2 regions of the Shouchella sp. JSM 1781072 genome follow, and region 1 is predicted to be linked to the other one. Evidence: riboswitches for the same ligand, from Rfam matches in the RefSeq annotation. Region 1 holds a riboswitch; the other holds the start of a gene.
The links. A riboswitch is a leader RNA that binds a small molecule or an ion and turns the genes downstream of it on or off. The one in region 1 is predicted to bind FMN.

Region 1 (9,510 bases):
AAAATATACAGGGTTTTCCCTGTTGGTCGTTTATGAAGCTGTGAAGCGAGTTTCACACGCTGTGCTTCTCCACCAGATAACGTCGTTGCCGGCTGCCCTAACCGGACATATCCCAAACCAACATCAATTAACGTTTGGATTTTACGTTTAATCTTTGGAATGCTTCCAAAAAACTCAACGCCCTCTTCGACCGTCATTTCTAATACATCTGCAATCGTTTTGCTTTTGTACGTTACTTCTAACGTCTCGCGATTATAGCGCTTCCCGTGACAAACTTCACACGGGACGTAAACATCAGGCAAAAAGTGCATTTCAATCTTGATAATGCCGTCTCCTTTACATGCCTCACATCTACCGCCTTTCACATTAAAACTAAAGCGCCCTTTTTTGTACCCTCTTACTTTTGCTTCATTCGTTAATGCAAACACATCACGAATATCGTCAAATACACTTGTATAGGTTGCAGGGTTGGATCGTGGCGTACGGCCAATTGGTGATTGGTCAATGTCAATGACTTTATCCATTTCCTCAATACCGACAATTTCTTTGTGCTTTCCAGGCTTATCTTTGGCACGATGAATTTTTTGCGCAAGAGACTTGTGGACAATTTCGTTTACAAGGGTACTCTTTCCAGAACCAGAAACACCTGTTATAGCAGTAAAGACACCGAGCGGGAATGTGACGTTTATATTTTTTAAATTGTTTTCCGTAGCGCTTTTCACAATAAACTTTCTACCAGTAAGGGAGCGACGCTCGGTTGGAACCTTAATGAATCTTTCACCAGCTAAATACTGACCTGTCAAGGAGTTGGGATCAGCAATCAATTCTTGTGGAGAGCCTTGTGCTGTCACATAACCACCGTGCACACCTGCCCCTGGTCCGATATCGATAATGTGATCCGCTGCTAACATCGTATCTTCGTCATGTTCAACAACAATGAGCGTATTTCCTAAATCGCGCATCCGTTTTAACGTTTCAATTAAGCGGTCATTATCTCGTTGATGCAGCCCAATGGAAGGTTCATCTAAAATATAGAGCACACCCATAAGCGATGAGCCAATTTGTGTCGCAAGTCGAATACGCTGCGCTTCCCCACCCGATAACGTGCCAGCCGCTCGAGATAGTGTAAGATAATCCAATCCCACATTGATAAGGAAGCCAATTCGGTCTTCAATTTCTTTCAGAATAAGTCTTGAAATCGAACGATCTTTATCTGATAGCTCCAACGTTTGCATAAACTGAAGCGCATCGGTACAAGAAAATTGACTCACTTCTCCGAGATGTTTATCCCCAACATAAACAGCAAGCGCTTCTTTTTTTAATCGATAGCCTTTACAAGTTGGACAATTTTTCTGGGACATATAAGTCCCCATCTGCTCGCGAATATAATCTGAACTTGTCTCTCTATACCTGCGGCTAACGTTCGTTAAAACTCCTTCAAACACAATCATATGCTCACGAACGCGCCCAAAATCATTTTCATAATGGAAAAAGATCTTTTCTTTTCCACTCCCATTCAAAATGATGGATTGTTGTTTTTCCGACAGTTGATTAAAAGGCGTATCCATATCAATGGAAAAATGCTCGCATACCGCTTCAAGTAGCTGTGGATAATACGATGAGCTGGTTGGCTCCCACGGTGCGATGGCATGATCCCTTAACGTTCTGTCTGAATCAGGTATCACGAGCTCCGCATCTACTTCTTGCTTCACACCGAGGCCATCACAAGCGGTACACGCGCCGTACGGACTGTTAAATGAGAAAAAGCGTGGCTCTAATTCAGGAATGGAAAATCCACATTCCGGACAAGCGTGATGTTGACTAAACAGAAGTTCTTCGCCGTCAATGACATCGATCAACACACGTCCATCAGCAAGATTTAAAGCCGTCTCTAGTGAATCAGCCATTCTCGTTTGAATTCCGTCTTTCACAACAATCCGATCGATGACCACTTCCACGTTATGTTTCTTATTTTTATCAAGCTCTATTTCTTCCGTTGCTTCTCGCATTTCTCCATTAACACGGACACGAACGTAGCCATCTTTTTTAATTTGATCAAATACTTTAGCGTGGGTTCCTTTTCGTCCAGAAACCATAGGCGCAAGAATCTGCATTTTGGTACGTTCAGGGAACTCTAGCAATTGGTCAACCATTTGCTGAATCGTCTGCGATGTAATCTCAATGCCATGTTTTGGACAAATAGGCTTACCGATTCTAGCGTATAAAAGCCTTAAATAATCGTGGATCTCTGTTACCGTTCCAACGGTTGAACGCGGGTTTCGACTCGTTGTTTTTTGATCAATCGAAATAGCTGGAGATAACCCTTCAATTGAATCAACATCAGGTTTGTCCATTTGCCCTAAAAATTGACGCGCATAGGCGGATAACGATTCTACATACCGCCTTTGTCCCTCTGCATAAATGGTGTCAAATGCCAAAGATGATTTCCCAGAACCGGATAAGCCCGTTAACACAACAAGCTTTCCTCTAGGAATTGAGACATCCATATTTTTTAAATTATTTGATCGTGCCCCTTTAACGACAATCTCTTCGTGTGCCATACCGTCATCCTTCCGCTTTAAGCTCTAACAGCATATCTCGAAGTTCAGCTGCTCGTTCAAAGTTTAAATCTTTCGCAGCTTGCTTCATTTCTACTTCTACTTGTTCAATGGTCTTTTCACGTTCTTTTTTCGTCATTTTTTGTTGCGGTTTTTGCGTAACATCGTATTCGCCATCTTCTTCCGCTGCATACGTCGCTTGGACTACATCAGGGATTTTCTTTTGAATCGTTTGAGGCGTGATGCCGTGCTTTATATTATATGCTTCCTGAATCTCTCGACGGCGCTTCGTTTCGCTTATCGCCACTTCCATTGAACCTGTCATTTTATCCGCATACATGATGACTCGACCGTGTTCATTTCGGGCAGCTCGACCAATCGTTTGAATAAGAGAACGCTCCGCTCGTAGAAATCCTTCTTTATCTGCATCCAATATGGCAACGAGAGAAACTTCTGGAATATCTAGTCCTTCTCGTAATAAATTTATCCCAATGAGAACATCAAACGTCCCCATTCTTAACTGGCGAATGATCTCAAGTCGATCCAATGTCTTTACTTCAGAATGCAAATAGCGGACTTTTATCCCTAACTCTTTTAAGTAATCCGTTAAGTCTTCAGACATTTTCTTCGTTAATGTGGTAACGAGTACACGCTCGTCCCGTTCAATCTGCTCATGGATTTCGCCAATTAAATCATCAATTTGTCCTTCAATTGGGCGAACCTCAATTGGCGGATCTAATAAACCAGTTGGTCGAATAATTTGTTCAACCATTTCTGGAGTATGCTCTAGCTCGTAAGGTCCAGGTGTTGCCGAAACATAAACCGCTTGGCTCACTTTCCCTTCAAACTCAGCAAATTTCAATGGTCGGTTATCCAATGCTGAAGGCAAACGGAACCCGTGGTTCACAAGAATTTCTTTTCGAGCTCGGTCACCATTATACATACCTCGTACTTGAGGCAATGTAACGTGAGACTCATCCATAATAAGTAGAAAGTCTTCTGGAAAGAAATCAATTAACGTATACGGTGTAGCCCCAGACTCTCTTAGTGTTAAATGACGGGAATAATTTTCAATCCCTGAGCAAAAGCCCATTTCAGCCATCATCTCAAGGTCATAGCGCGTACGCTGTTCTAAACGCTGCGCTTCTAGCAATTTCCCCTCTTCATGCATCGTTTTTAACTGTTCTTCTAACTCCGTTTCAATGTTCGCAATCGCTTTTTTCATTTTTTCTTCTCGGGTAACGAAGTGAGATGCCGGAAAAATAGACACGTGGTTGCGTTCGCCTTTAATTTCACCTGTTAATGCGTCTACTTCTGTCATCCGGTCAATTTCATCACCAAAAAACTCAACCCGGATACATTGCTCGTCACGAGAAGCTGGGAAAATTTCCACAACATCGCCTCTTACACGAAATGTTCCGCGGATGAAATTTAAATCATTTCGATCATACTGGATGTCTACAAGCCTGCGTAATAACTCATTTCGATCCATTTCCATTCCTGTACGTATAGATAAAACAAGGTCTCGGTACTCTTCTGGATTACCTAAACCATATATACACGACACACTAGCTACGATAATCACATCTCGTCTTTCGAATAAGGCGCTTGTAGCCGAATGACGTAATTTATCAATTTCATCGTTAATGCTTGCATCTTTTTCAATAAAGGTATCAGACGACGGCACATACGCCTCTGGTTGATAATAATCATAATAGCTAACAAAATATTCAACTGCATTATTCGGAAAAAATTGTTTAAACTCACTGTACAGCTGTCCAGCAAGGGTTTTATTGTGTGCCATAATTAATGTCGGCTTATTGACTGCTTGAATCACATTTGACATTGTAAACGTCTTACCGGTCCCCGTTGCGCCAAGTAACGTTTGATGCCGATCACCGTTTTCAATCGCACGTACAATTTTTTCAATTGCATTTGGTTGGTCGCCTTGAGGCGAATAGTCTGATACTAATTGGAACGTTTGATCCATCTTTAATAGAGCGATTAACTGGATGTTCGTCAGTTAATCCACTCACCCCTCCTTCGCAAAAGAACATTATCCTACTGTTATTCCCATTTTCCGTCCATTAAAACAATACATGTTCATCCTTCTCTAAACACACGTTCGCTTAATTATATCACAGTTTTCACTCCATATACCAACTTTTACGAACGCACGTGCGTACCCATATATTGTTAATGAACATATTTATGGACGAATAGCTGATAATCCAGTATGATAACAATAATGATTATTACATTTGAATAGGTGTCTTCGGGGCAGGTGAAATTCCTGACCGGCGGTAAAGCCCGCGACTCCACATCATGATGTGGACTGATTTGGTGAAATTCCAAAGCCGACGGTAAAGTCCGGATGGGAGAAGATCAAATTGAAAGAATGTAGCCTTTGCTACGTTTATTTCGTCAGCCCTGAACATTTTTTTGTCCAGGGCTTTTTTTGATTTTTACAGAAGACCTTTTCACTGAAAAGGAGCTCACAGCTGTGAACGAACAACGAACGAATAAAACATTTTGGTTTATTGTCATTGGTGCCGCCTTTTGGGGGATCAATCCATTGTTTCGAATTTTATTACTCGATACAATGACTTCTCTACAAATCGTCTTTATCGAACATATTATTTTAGCTTTAATCGCTATACCCATTTTGTATAAATTCCGAAGCGATATTAAAAAACTGCGCTTTAAAGATTTAGGCGCACTCTTATTTATTTCGTGGGGTGGCTCTGCCATTGCAACGCTTTTGTTTACTCAAGGTTTAACAATTGCTTCATCAGGTGGCGAAATTAATTCTGTCCTCTTATTACAAAAGTTGCAACCCCTTTTTGCGATTACGCTGGCACATTTTCTGTTAAAAGAGAAGCTACCCCAACGTTTTGGTTTATACGTACCGATCGCACTAGTTGGTACCTATTTACTAACGTTCGGTTTTTATTTTCCGATTAATAATCCAAGCGAGATCCTTCAGCTAGGCAGCTTGTATGCGATTGGTGCAGCCGCGCTGTGGGGAGGTTCAACCGTGATGGGTCGTATTCTTCTACAAAAATGTCGTCACGAAACGGTGACTGCTTTACGCTTCTTGCTTGCTTTACCATTGCTTGGTGTATTGATTACAGTATCACCTGAAATGTGGACAACACCTGAATCAGCTGTGGCTTTAACCTTTATCGGGCTTAACATTCTCGCGTCTGCTTTATTGCCAGGTCTTGTATCAATGCTTCTATATTACCGAGGTCTCCAGTCGGTGAAAGCTTCTGTGGCAACGATTGCGGAATTGAGTTTTCCAATGACAGGTTTGCTTGTATCATGGATTACACTTGAAGAAACAGTCACGATTGCTCAATTAATCGGCTTTGCTCTTATCTGGTTTGTTTTATATCGCATTTCTAAGCAACAAGATACCATTTCCCAGCTCCCGCCTTTAAAGAAGAGGCAAAAAGCAGCGTTACGAACATCTGAAGATACACCTTAAATAAGCGCTACCTTGCACGCATTACGATAAAAAAGGACGACTATTCCAATACAGGATTAGTCGTCTTTTTATGAGGTTATTTTATTTGATTCAAATAATGGAGTTACTCAGTTTCTCTTGTTTTCGCACAAGCAAGACACCTAGTTGATAGTGCTCGCCATTATAGAGAGGCCCTTGCACGAAGCGCTTCTCGCCATCTTTATCTTTCACTTCAATTTTACAATAAACAGCATTTTTCTGAAGCGCTTGATAAAGCGTCGTCTCGTCAAATACAATCATTCCATTTACCTTTGTTAATTCCTCGCCAATTAAAATGTTCATTTTTCCAGCAGGACTGTGAGGGAGTACCCCTACCACACGACAGCTCTCTTCTTCCTCCGTAAAAAAAGCAGGATCTTTTTTTGCTTTTTGCCAAATAGACAATTGCAATGTGAGATGAAGAAGCCCCATCAATCCTAGTATACTTGCAAACAGCCATGCATTCGGATAAAAGGTTACGATAATTGTAGATACCGCAGCTATGATTGCTAATAAAAGATATATACGTGTATGTTGATCCGTACGTCGACGCATCTGATTACGCGTTTGCAATTTGAATCCTAGAAAAATCGGAAACAGAACAGGCTGAAGAGCCAAATTTCCTACTGTAAACAACGGCCATGACCAAGGAAGGGAAACGATGCCTTCAGGAATAAAGAATACAACTGGTATAATCCACAACCGATTTATCTTGTGAATGCCGACATACCGTCCTCTTTTCCCTTGTTCTAACTGTGGAGACACTAACTTCGAACCGTTTTTTCGAATTAGCACCGCTTGCGCTAGTAAGCAGACGGTCATTATAAATAAAATTGTCGGAAAAATGAAAGAGGCTCTCATTGAATCATCTATGTTAGGAACTGCAATTACTTGTGGTACGAGTACAAGATAAAGTCCAACAAGTAAAAATAAATAAGTCGGTGTCACGAGCTGCATTTGTCCAGTTACTAGTAACAGCAGCGTTGCCACTCCTATTGCAATCACAACATCAATCGGCAATAACGCCCCAACTGCAACTGTGGCGATACTAATTAGTACACCCGCCACAAAAGAAGGAATGATACTAAATAAAAAATCGGCCCGTCGTGCATATACCCGCGTATGAAATGATTCTCGTTCTAGCTTTACACGTTGATTTGCAATAAAAAAGAGTACGAGTAAACCAATATAAACAACAGGATTTAAAAAAAAGCTCGCTAGTGCAATTACGATTGTATCTACCATAACTTGTCCTCCAGCACTTACTTAAAAAGAGATATCTGTGCTAGTTCATACAGATATCTCTTTTTCATGCATGTAATACTTCTTATTATACTTATGATGCTTGCTCAGCAGCAAGTTCAATCGCTCGATTTAATTGTGCATCATTTTCCACATCTCGAATATGAGCGCGTATTTCTTCTTGAATCATTTGCGCAGTATCTTCATCGAGTTGACCATTAACGTCTAAATCATGCGTTTCTTGAAACTCAGTTATCGCACTTTCGGTCTGGTCATCAAAATAGCCATCTGTTCGTCCTACTTCATATCCCAATCCTTCGAGCATGCTTTGTGCACGGCCGATTTGATCGGATACTTGGTCTTGTTCAAAAGCCTCTTCAATGGAAAGGGCAACTGAGTAAAAATAATCTGGCTGATCAACTTCAACAGTCGGTTCAACACCATCTTGATCAATGGTATTTCCGCCTGCAGTTAGCCATCGATCGGTCGTAATCTTCAAGGCACTTCCATCGGTCATTCGAATTGATTTTTGGACGGTACCTTTACCGAAAGTCGTGTTTCCAACAAGATCATAGCCTCCTGATTCTTTTAGTGCTGCAGCGAGAATTTCGGAAGCTGAAGCGCTACTTTCATTTATTAAACCAACAATTGGATACGGTTTACGATCATCTAAATCGGATTCATAGCTTTCAATACTTCCATTGCTATGCTCAATTTGAACAATCGGGTTATTTTCAGGGATTATTAGGTTTCCGATATTTTGTGCGCCATCTAAATAGCCACCTGGATTATTCCGAACATCCACAATCAAACCATCAATGCCTTCATCTTCTAATTCCTGTAACAACTCTTCAAACTGACTCCCCACATCTTCAGAGAACGATGTAATTTCTAAACGGCCAATTAATTGACCATCCGCTTCAAATGTATCTGCACGGACTGCATCCACTTGAATTCGATCTCGTTCAATTGTGACATCAAAAGGTTCACCTTGTTCGCCTCTTTGAATCGTCAGCGTGACATCCGTACCACCTTCGCCACGAATTAGCTGAACCGCTTCATTTACGGAATAGCCTTCGATCGACTCTCCATCAATTTCTACGATTGCATCATTTGGTAAGAGACCCGCCCGTTCCGCTGGAGATTCTCTCATCGGACTAATAATAGACACATAGCCATCCACCATACCAACTTCTGCACCAATTCCTTCAAAATGAGAGCTCAATGATTCCTGGAAATTTGCTGCTGATTCGACATCCATATAATCTGAGAAGGGATCTTCTAATGTCTCAACCATCCCACTGATAGCCCCTTCAACCAGCTTTGTTCGCTCTACTTCAGAAACGTAATTATTTTCAATCGTTGTTAATGCTGTTTCGAATTTCTCCATCAACTCATCATCATCTAATAGCACTTCTGGAACATCAACATCTTCACCACTTGAAGAAGGCGGTGTTTCATTTGAAGCCCCAAACTGAATTCCATCATTTATAAAAAAGACAGCAGCTACAGCAATAATGACCATCACCGATAAAGTAAAAATCAACTGCTTTAATTTCAAAACGCTTCACCACTCCCAATGAGTTAGACATACAATTCAAGCATTATATTTATTCTAAGTCGTTCTCAGCCTAATGTCAAAACTCGTTTGTCCTATTTTTGTCAAAAAATTTAAAAATAGCGCCCCTGTAGGTGGACGCTATTTTCGTTTTATATATAATTCATTGGATCAACAGCATTTGTACGAGCCCAGTTAAAGGCACCTCTATGTACTTCAAAGTGTAGGTGTGCGCCTTGTGAATCCCCAGTATTCCCCATTGTGCCTAGTTGGTGGCCTTGACCAACACGTTGACCCGCACGAACATCAATTCGATCTAAGTGTGCATATACAGTTGTATATTGTTGACCATCCATTTGGTGCGTAACAAGTACCCAATTACCAAAACCACCATCGTGGTATCCTGCTTCAACAACGGTTCCGTCTAATACAGATACGATTGGTACATCGCCACTTCTGCCATTTTTCCCAATATCAATGCCCCAATGTTGTCTTCCCCAACGTGGACCAAATTGAGAAGTAACGGTTCCTGTTGCAGGTCGAATAAAGGAAGATGAGTTGTTTGCTGATGGAGCTGCTGCAGTCGTTTGGACCGGAGCATTGTTTCCACTAGACGACGGTGTTGCTGATTTTGATGCACGCTC
Region 2 (9,510 bases), 830 kb from region 1:
TCAAGAGAAGCCAGCAAAAGCGTCTAGCGGGTCTTCACAAAAAGCAGCTTCTGCACCAGCGCAATCAGAGGATCCTACAAAACCAACTGAGCGCGAGAAAATGTCGCGTAGACGTCAGACGATTGCTAAACGTTTAGTAGAAGTTCAACAAACGTCAGCGATGTTAACGACGTTTAATGAAGTGGATATGTCAGCTGTTATGGACTTACGTAAACGTCGTAAAGATGCGTTTCTTGACAAAAATGGTGTGAAGCTTGGATTCATGAGTTTCTTTACAAAAGCGGTTGTTGGCGCGTTAAAAGAATTCCCGCTATTAAATGCAGAAATTCAAGGTGATGAGCTTTTAATTAAAAAATACTACGATATCGGTATTGCGGTATCAACAGATACTGGATTAGTCGTTCCAGTATTAAGAGATGCAGATCGTCTTGGATTTGCAGGCATTGAAAGTGGTATTGGGGAATTAGGTAAAAAAGCGCGTGACAACAAGCTGCAGCTAAATGACATGCAAGGTGGCACATTTACGATAACCAATGGTGGTGTATTTGGATCACTATGGTCAACGCCAATCTTAAATGCCCCACAAGTAGGGATTCTCGGTATGCATAAGATTCAAATGCGTCCAGTTGCAATTGACAACGAACGTTTTGAAAATCGCCCAATGATGTACTTAGCCCTTTCCTATGATCATAGAATCGTAGATGGAAAAGAAGCAGTTAGTTTCTTAGTGAAAATTAAAGATTTAATTGAAGATCCAGAACAGTTGCTGTTAGAAGGGTAATGTGAAGAAGGCTAGCATGCTAGCCTTCTTTCTTGTACAATAAAAGCGATAAAGGAGGAATGTTTGAAATGATTCACCATACATGGACGGAGACACCAACCCTTCGCACCCTGACGTGTGTTCATACTGACGCCAAAAAATATGTGGTCAATGACGTGTTAACAGTGGGGAAACAATATGAGTTGAAAAATGAAACCGATGAGTTTTATTTTGTTATTGATAACACGGGGAAAATGGCTGGATTCTACAAAGAATATTTTGAAGGCTAAATAGAGCGACGACAATAGACAAAAACCGGTAAGCACGGGCTTACCGGTTTGTTTATCGTCACGCTTAATGTTCGCGAAAAAACGAAAGCGCAAGCTCATCTGGGACTTCATCAACCGTCCGATATTTATAATTTGGTACATGAGACTTGTCAATTAAAACGGAATAAACACCTTCGTAAAAGTCATTGCACTGGAGAAAGTGTTTCGCCAGCGTTTTGTCTGTTTCGTATGTTTCTTCCAATGAAGACGATTTTGATTGTTTTAAGTGAGCGAGTGTGACTTTTAATGAGATAGGTGATTTTGCATGAAGGAGCTTGTAAGTCGCTTGGGCAAACTCACTTGCATCCCCACGTAAAGAGTTCAAGATGTCTTCAATTGTTTTGTAGGAGAAATGTTTAAGAATTTTGTCGTTTACCGTCATTAATTGACTTTGTGGTGGTTCCTTTATAAAGGATTGTAAAAATAAATGAACCGTTTGTTGGCTCATCTCTTCATAGTCAAGCCAATGATGGTTGATCATTTCTTGTTTACAGGTTTTAAGTGCTTCGCTGTCAATGTAATAATCGGCACAACCAATTGAAATTGCATCAGATCCAGTCAAAATTGAACCTGTTAAAGCAGCGTAACGTCCTGTATAATCAGGGGTTTGACTAAGAAAGTAGCATGCGCCTACATCGGGGAAGAAGCTTATATTTACTTCAGGCATCGCCCACTTTGTTCGTTCTGTTACGATGCGATGACTCGCCCCATAAGACAAACCAACGCCACCACCCATAACAATACCGTCCATAAAAACGACGATTGGCTTTGTGTAAGTAGAAATGTAAAGATCGAGTTCATACTCAAGTTTAAAAAATTCATTTGCTTGATCAAATGCTTTTTTATTATCTTTTGCTTGATAAAGTGCTTTAATATCGCCTCCAGCACAGAACGCTTTTTCTCCGGTACTTTCGAATAGAACGAGTTTTACGGCCTCGTCTTCATCCCATTGCTTCAGCTGCTCATATAAAGAAGCAACCATTTCAAACGTTAAGGAATGCAGTGCTTTTTCTCTTGAAAGCGTAACAATGCCAACACCGTTTTCGGTTTTAGAAAACACGATATGTTCAGTCATTTTTCTGTGCTCACCTCGTATGAATGAAATCGTTTACTTCTTTATTTTGACGTATTTCTTCAAGAAATGCAATAAAAGCGCGAAAAGAGTAAAGAACGTTGCAGAAATGCTCAGTTTACTAGAGGCATATGTCTTGCAATCTTGAATTGACAATGCTATTATCATGACAAGTTCGAACATTCTTTTTCCTGCTCCGGACGAGTATTATTGGTAGGGAAAACGAATTAATATGGATATTTACGAAAGAAACAATTGCCAACACAGTTGAAAAATCAACGTTTAAGCAGCAGTGATGAATAATTGTAACAATACCAATTTAATATCTTAACTTCGGGGCAGGGTGAAATTCCCTACCGGCGGTGATAAGGCTTAGCCTTTTAGTCCGTGACCCGTATTCAAATACGGTGGATCTGGTGTAACTCCAGAGCCGACAGTGAAAGTCTGGATGGGAGAAGTTTATTGCAAAACATGAGGAATGTGATGTTTATTTGCGTATGGTTTTTTGAAAATACGTAAAGACATGATGTTATTTAATGAACCCCTGAAGAACGTTTCAGGGGTTTTTTGTATGGAGGAGGGCTAAGATGTTTACTGGAATTATTGAGGAAAAAGGTACGGTAACCGAAATCAAAAAACAGGATCAAGCGATGCAAATTGTCGTTAGAGGGGATAAGGTTCTAAGCGATGTGGCATTAGGAGATAGTATAGCAGTTAACGGCGTTTGCTTAACGGTTACAGCATTTACGGATCACACTTTTTCTGTTGACGTTATGCCAGAGACCTTTCAAGCAACGACATTAAACCAGTTAAAGACACATTCTGCTGTGAATTTAGAACGTGCGATGTCGCCGATGTCACGGTTTGGTGGTCACATTGTTTCCGGACATGTTGACGGGAAAGGAACCGTTGTTTCTCGACGACGTGTTGAAAACGCCGTTTATTTTGATATTCGTGTCCAGCCTGAACGAACAAAGTACATTGTGCAAAAAGGTTCTGTTGCTGTAGATGGCATTAGCCTAACGGTCTTTTCAATTAAAGATAATCAATTTACTATTTCCATTATTCCGCACACGCTAGATGAGACGATCATCGGTAGCAAACAAGTCGGTGATGAAGTGAACATTGAATGTGATGTCATAGGAAAGTATGTTGAACGATTATTAACAGCTAACGATACGTCGATTCCAAAAGGAAATTTAACAGAAGTCTTACAAGAAAACGGGTATATGTAGAGAGGGGATGGCTCCGTGTTTGACTCAATAGAACATGCGCTTGCTGCTTTAAAAGCAGGAGGAATGATTATTGTTTGTGATGACGAGGATCGTGAAAATGAAGGTGATTTTTTAGCTTTAGGAGAAAAGACGACGGCTCAGACAATTAATTTCATGGCAACACATGGAAGAGGATTGATTTGTACACCAATCACAAAAGAAAAAGCACAAACCCTCCAGCTTAATCAAATGGTGACACACAATACGGATTCACATGAAACAGCTTTTACCGTAAGCGTGGATCATCGTAACACCACAACTGGAATTTCTGCTCAAGAGCGGGCAGATACGGTTCAAGGGCTAGTCTCTAAAGATGCAGTAGCAAGTGATTTTAAACGACCTGGACATATCTTTCCACTTGTTGCAAAAGAGGGTGGTGTATTAAGACGAACCGGCCATACGGAGGCGGCAGTTGATTTTGCCACATTATGTGGGGCGGATCCTGTAGGTGTTATTTGCGAAATTATGAATGAAGATGGAACGATGGCTCGTGTACCGGAATTACGTAAAATTGCAGATGAACATGGTCTACCAATGGTGACGATTAAAGATTTAATTGCGTATCGTCGTAAAACCGAATCGGTCATTCATCGGGAAGCGGAGATTCAATTACCAACGGAATTTGGGACATTTCGAGCAATTGGCTACACCAACACTTTAGATGATAAAGAAAGTGTCGCACTTGTAAAAGGGACAATTGAAGAAGGAGAACCGATTCTTGTGCGAGTGCATTCTGAATGTTTAACAGGCGATGTGTTTGGCTCGAAGCGATGTGACTGTGGGCCTCAACTTCACGCTGCTTTAAAACAAATTGAGGAGGCAGGTAGCGGAATTTTGCTTTATATGAAGCAGGAAGGAAGAGGCATTGGTTTAATCAACAAGTTAAAAGCATATGAGCTTCAAGAAAAAGGGTTTGATACAGTTGAAGCAAATGAAAAATTAGGATTCCCAGCAGATTTGAGAGATTATGGCGTTGGCGCTCAGATTCTTAAAGATTTAGGGATTAAAGAAATGAAGATTCTAACGAATAACCCTCGTAAAATTGCAGGACTGGAAGGGTACGACTTAAAAGTTGTGGAGCGCGTGCCGCTTCAACTTGAAGGATTTGCTGAAAATGAGCGTTATTTAAAAACAAAAAAAGATAAGTTAGGGCACATGCTGCACCTTTAGGAGGAACTAGATATGGGAACGGTTTATGAAGGACATTTAGTTGCAACGGATTTGAAAATCGGAATTGTTGTCGGGCGGTTTAACGATTTTATAACGAGTAAACTTTTAAGCGGTGCACAAGATGCATTTGTCCGTCATGGAGCAGAGGAGCGTAATGTGGATGTTGCGTGGGTGCCAGGCGCATTTGAAATTCCATTTGCAGCAAAACAAATGGCAGACTCAGGCAACTATGATGCAATCGTAACATTAGGTACAGTGATTCGAGGTTCAACTCCTCACTTTGATTATGTGTGTGGGGAAACGGCCAAAGGTGTATCAAACTTAAATATGACAAGTGGCATTCCTGTTATTTTTGGTGTATTAACAACAGATACAATTGAGCAGGCGGTTGAGCGAGCTGGTACAAAAGCTGGAAATAAAGGATGGGAAGCTGCAACGGCTGCCATTGAAATGGCGAATTTAGCAAAACAATTTAATAAATAACCTTCTACAGTTGCCCCTATCACTTTAGTAAGTGGTAGGGGTATTTCCATTTAATGGATTGCGAAAATTGTCATATAATCGTTCTCATTAAGGATATTCATAAGCTACAATTAAGAATGGTCAACTTAGAGAAAGTAGGGGAGAACGATTTACAAAGAAACATTAACTGAACTAATTACGTTAGCGATTAAGAAAAAGACATTGCTTGCAACGAGTAAGCTTGCGTTTTTATTATCTGCCATGCTTGCAGGTGGCTACGTTGCGATTGCTGTTGTACTTGTATACATTATCGGTGATCCGATTGTACAAAGCTTCCCAGCCTTTACACCAATTGTTATGGGACTAGCTTTTGGTGTAGCACTGTTGCTTGTTATTTATGCTGGATCTGATTTATTTACAGGTAGTGTGCTGTACTATACAGTGTCCACGTTACAGAAAAAAACATCGATTAAAGATACGTTAACAAACTGGATTTGGACCTATGGCGGAAATTTACTAGGTGCCTTATTTATAGCAGGACTCATTTATATGACGGGCATTTTTGCTGGTATAACAGAAGATCATTATTTGTTACAAGTGACGGAGAAAAAAATGACCACCGACACAATGGAGTTATTTTTTAGAGGAATCTTTTGTAACTGGCTTGTGTGCTTAGCAATTTGGACACCGATGCGTTTAAAAAACGAGATGGCGAAATTGTTTGTTGTTTTTATTATTATCTTTGCATTCTTCGCATCTGGTTATGAGCATAGTATTGCGAATATGGGATTGTTCCACTTAGCCCTTCTTCATAATCCTGGAGTTGAAGCAATTTCACTTGCAGGCTATGCAGCGAACATGATTCCTGTTACACTTGGAAACATTATTGGTGGAAGTGTGTTTGTCGGTATGGTTTACTATTACATTTCGAAAAAAAGTGAAATACAAGGAAATGAGCCGAAATAAACGCTAGGAAGTGAACCAGCTCTGGTTCCTTCCTTTTTACGTTTTTCGAGTGCGGAGAAGGTGCTTATGGACAAGCTGTTCTTCGTTTAATGGGCTTTTTTTTCCCCATTCTCCCTGTGCATGCCGTTTGCATGTTGCGAGGAGCTGCTTATCAATGAGGGGGAGGTCGTAATCAATAAACGGTCTAGTGCCGATTTGATTGAAGTGATCTTGTAAATCAAGTTGGAGCTGTTGTTCGTCAATCCCTAGTTGATTGAGCTGAAATGAACGTGTTTGTAAACGAGTTAGCACGCGATGAAAAAGAATTTTAGCCCCTTTTTCATTTCCTCTCCTTTCATGGTAAAGCGCAACGGCGGTTTGGATGAGAACGACATAAGGTGACAATCGGTCTGGGTCAGGCTGTTTCTTCCATTCATGTTCCAAAACTTCATGGCATTCAAAATAATCACGGTCGACATGGAAATAATGGAGAAACGCTAAATAATTGCTGGGATACAATTCTTTTCGACTCCTTTCGAGTTATTTCTTGAAAAAAGCCCTCCTAATCGATTATGGTATACTTAACAAAAAATGATTGGTGAGAAGAAAATGACGATTTATAACGTAAAAACACCGTTATTCGAGGGGCCACTTGATTTATTATTGCATTTAATCTCACAAGCTGAAGTAGATATTTATGATATCCCAGTTGCGACGATAACGGATCAATATTTAGACTATATCCATACAATGCAGGAACTCGAGTTAGATGTTGCGAGTGAATACCTTGTAATGGCTGCAACGTTACTGCAAATTAAGAGTCAAATGTTGCTTCCAAAACAAGAAGAATTGTTTGATGAAAATGAGCAATGGTTAGAAGAAGATCCTCGAGATGAACTGATTGAACAATTAATTGAGTATAAAACCTATAAAGAAGCAGCCAAACATTTAAAAGATCAAGAAGAAGTACGCCATTCTTTACATACGAGAAAACCTGAGGAATTACAGCATTTTTTGTCGGACGAGGAAGAACGGCAGCTACAAATTCAACACGTAACCCTTGTGGACATGCTGGGCGCCTTTCAAAAGATGCTGCAGCGAAATGCTTGGAATCGACCTAAAACAAAAGTGGTCCATTCTGAGGAGCAATCGGTTGAAAAACGAATTGTTGAGCTGTTAAATCAGATTGAAAGAATGAACGGGCCAACACAATTTTCTACATTGGTCGAGCGAGAAGATCGCTCTTCTATGATTGTCTCGTTTTTAGCAATCCTTGAGTTAATTAAAACATCAACAATCTATTGTGTTCAAGATCAAAGTTTTGAAGAAATTATGATTTTTATACGGGACGGAGAAATAAATGGACGCTGAAACATTGGCAAAAATTGAAGGACTGTTATTTGTAGTTGGAGACGAAGGCATTTCTATATCAGAACTAAAGGATTTAATTGAGCTTGAAGATGACGTGATTGAAGCTGGATTAGAACGGTTAAAGCAAGACATGGAACAAACAAATCGTGGCATTCGTATCGCGAGATTAGGGAATCGCTTTCGTTTAACGACAAAAGTTGAGCACGCACCCTTATATAAAAAGTTAGCCGCTTCACCGATTCAAGGAGGTTTATCAAGAGCAGCACTGGAAACATTGGCGATTATCGCTTATAAACAACCGATTACAAGAGTGGAAATTGATGATATTCGCGGTGTGAAATCAGATAAAGCAATTCAATCTCTTTCATCAAAATTATTAATTGAAGAGCAAGGACGTGTGGCTGGAACGGGACGAGCGATTTTATTTGGAACCAGTCAGTATTTTCTTGATCATTTTAACTTGGAAACGTTAGATGATTTGCCGAGTCTGTCTGAATTAGATTTAACTAGTGATGTTCTTGAAGAAGATACTGACTTGTTTTTTGAACAGTTGAATGAGCTTGAAGAAGAATAAACGAAGAAGATAAATGCCTTTAAAAAGGATTTATCTTTTTTGTGATGCAGGCTTTTATCACGGAAACAAGTGTAGTTGCATATTGTTTTTTAGGAGAGGCGAGGTGATGATCATCGATACACATATGCGTTCGGTTCGAGAATGGTGTCAGCAGTTAGAACAATTATGGCAAGAACAACAAGATTACCTGATTGAACAAGTAGATTCTAGTACCATGGAGCAGTTTTTTCATGCACGCGAGCGATTACAGCATGCATTAACGTATGAATCAATGGATGTTGATGATGCAGCAGCAAATATTTATAACCTATGGCAAGGGATGAACGAGCAAAGTCAACAGCGCCAATCAAGACAGGTAGGCACACATACATTACCGAGTTTATCGTATCCATATAACGGCTTGGAGCCGCATATTGATGAAAAAACGATGCGTATCCATCATTCGATTCATCATAAGAGTTATGTAGATGGTTTGAATAAAGCAGAGAAAGAGCTGGAAAAGGCAAGACAAACGGACCAATTTGAATTGATTAAACATTGGGAACGTGAGCTAGCTTTTCATGGTGCGGGTCATTATTTGCATACGTTATTTTGGGAAATGATGAAGCCTAACGGTGGCGGAAAGCCGACGGGACCTTTATTGAGAGAGATCGAACGTTGCTTCGGTTCGTTTGAAAAAATGAAGCAACAATTTACGATGGCTGCCGATAAAGTGGAAGGAGCGGGCTGGGCGCTACTCGTGTGGTCGCCAAGAGGGCACCAACTAGAGATTTTGCAAGCAGAGAAGCATCAGCAACTATCACAACAAGATCAAATTCCTTTGCTTGCGATTGATGTTTGGGAGCATGCCTATTACTTAAAGCATCAAAATGAGCGAAAGGCGTATGTCGATGCTTGGTGGCATGTTGTAAATTGGAAAGCGGTGCAAGAGCGGTATCGAATAGCGAACCAAGTGAAATGGAAAAAAAGTTAAGGCTAACGCACATGGATTGTGCATTAGCCTTTTTTATGGTCTAAAGAATAGGTGAAAGTAAGCGAGAGATCGACTCCTTAAAGCGGATTCGTTTGCCTCTTGCTTCATACAACTCGTTCGTTAAAAGCGTCGATACGTTTACGTCTTCTGCAAAATCTTGAATTAATTGCTTTGCGATTATAGGATCATAGATAAAAGCGTTCACTTCAAAATTTAATTTAAAGCTTCGTTGGTCAATGTTTGCTGTTCCAACAGAGCTAACTTTTTCATCCACGATCAGTACTTTGTTATGAATAAAGCCATTTTCATAGATATAAATTTTTGCGCCTGCTTTTAACATTTCACCAATATGGGACGTAGTTGCCCAATAAACAAACATATGGTCAGGTTTATTAGGGATCATTATTTTCACTTCAATCCCTGTTTGGGACGCGACTTGCAGGGCATCAAGTAACGTTTTATCTGGGATGAAATAAGGAGTCTGAATAATAATCGATTTCCTTGCATCCATAATCATTTTTAAATAGCCGTTTTTTATTTGTTCGAACTCTGAGTCAGGGCCACTCGAAACAATTTGCAT

Region 2: it holds a riboswitch for FMN, as region 1 does, so the genes downstream of both, ribE (riboflavin synthase) here and ACE1TH_RS00685 (DMT family transporter) in region 1, are expected to answer to the same signal.

What each region holds. Positions count from the first base shown of each region.
Region 1 covers NZ_JBHFQE010000001.1:130,375-139,884, reverse strand. The annotation lists gene uvrA (excinuclease ABC subunit UvrA) at 1-2,561, opposite strand, end outside; gene uvrB (excinuclease ABC subunit UvrB) at 2,566-4,548, opposite strand; FMN riboswitch at 4,826-4,948, shown strand; gene ACE1TH_RS00685 (DMT family transporter) at 5,062-6,048, shown strand; gene ACE1TH_RS00680 (hypothetical protein) at 6,139-7,311, opposite strand; gene ACE1TH_RS00675 (S41 family peptidase) at 7,403-8,869, opposite strand; gene ACE1TH_RS00670 (murein hydrolase activator EnvC family protein) at 9,019-9,510, opposite strand, start outside.
Region 2 covers NZ_JBHFQE010000001.1:961,424-970,933, forward strand. The annotation lists gene odhB (2-oxoglutarate dehydrogenase complex dihydrolipoyllysine-residue succinyltransferase) at 1-781, shown strand, start outside; gene ACE1TH_RS05105 (DUF6501 family protein) at 850-1,050, shown strand; gene ACE1TH_RS05110 (enoyl-CoA hydratase/isomerase family protein) at 1,115-2,164, opposite strand; FMN riboswitch at 2,487-2,625, shown strand; gene ribE (riboflavin synthase) at 2,749-3,396, shown strand; gene ACE1TH_RS05120 (bifunctional 3,4-dihydroxy-2-butanone-4-phosphate synthase/GTP cyclohydrolase II) at 3,412-4,605, shown strand; gene ribH (6,7-dimethyl-8-ribityllumazine synthase) at 4,618-5,088, shown strand; gene ACE1TH_RS05130 (formate/nitrite transporter family protein) at 5,275-6,033, shown strand; gene ACE1TH_RS05135 (DUF309 domain-containing protein) at 6,070-6,531, opposite strand; gene ACE1TH_RS05140 (segregation/condensation protein A) at 6,622-7,383, shown strand; gene scpB (SMC-Scp complex subunit ScpB) at 7,373-7,957, shown strand; gene ACE1TH_RS05150 (superoxide dismutase) at 8,064-8,930, shown strand; gene cls (cardiolipin synthase) at 8,971-9,510, opposite strand, start outside.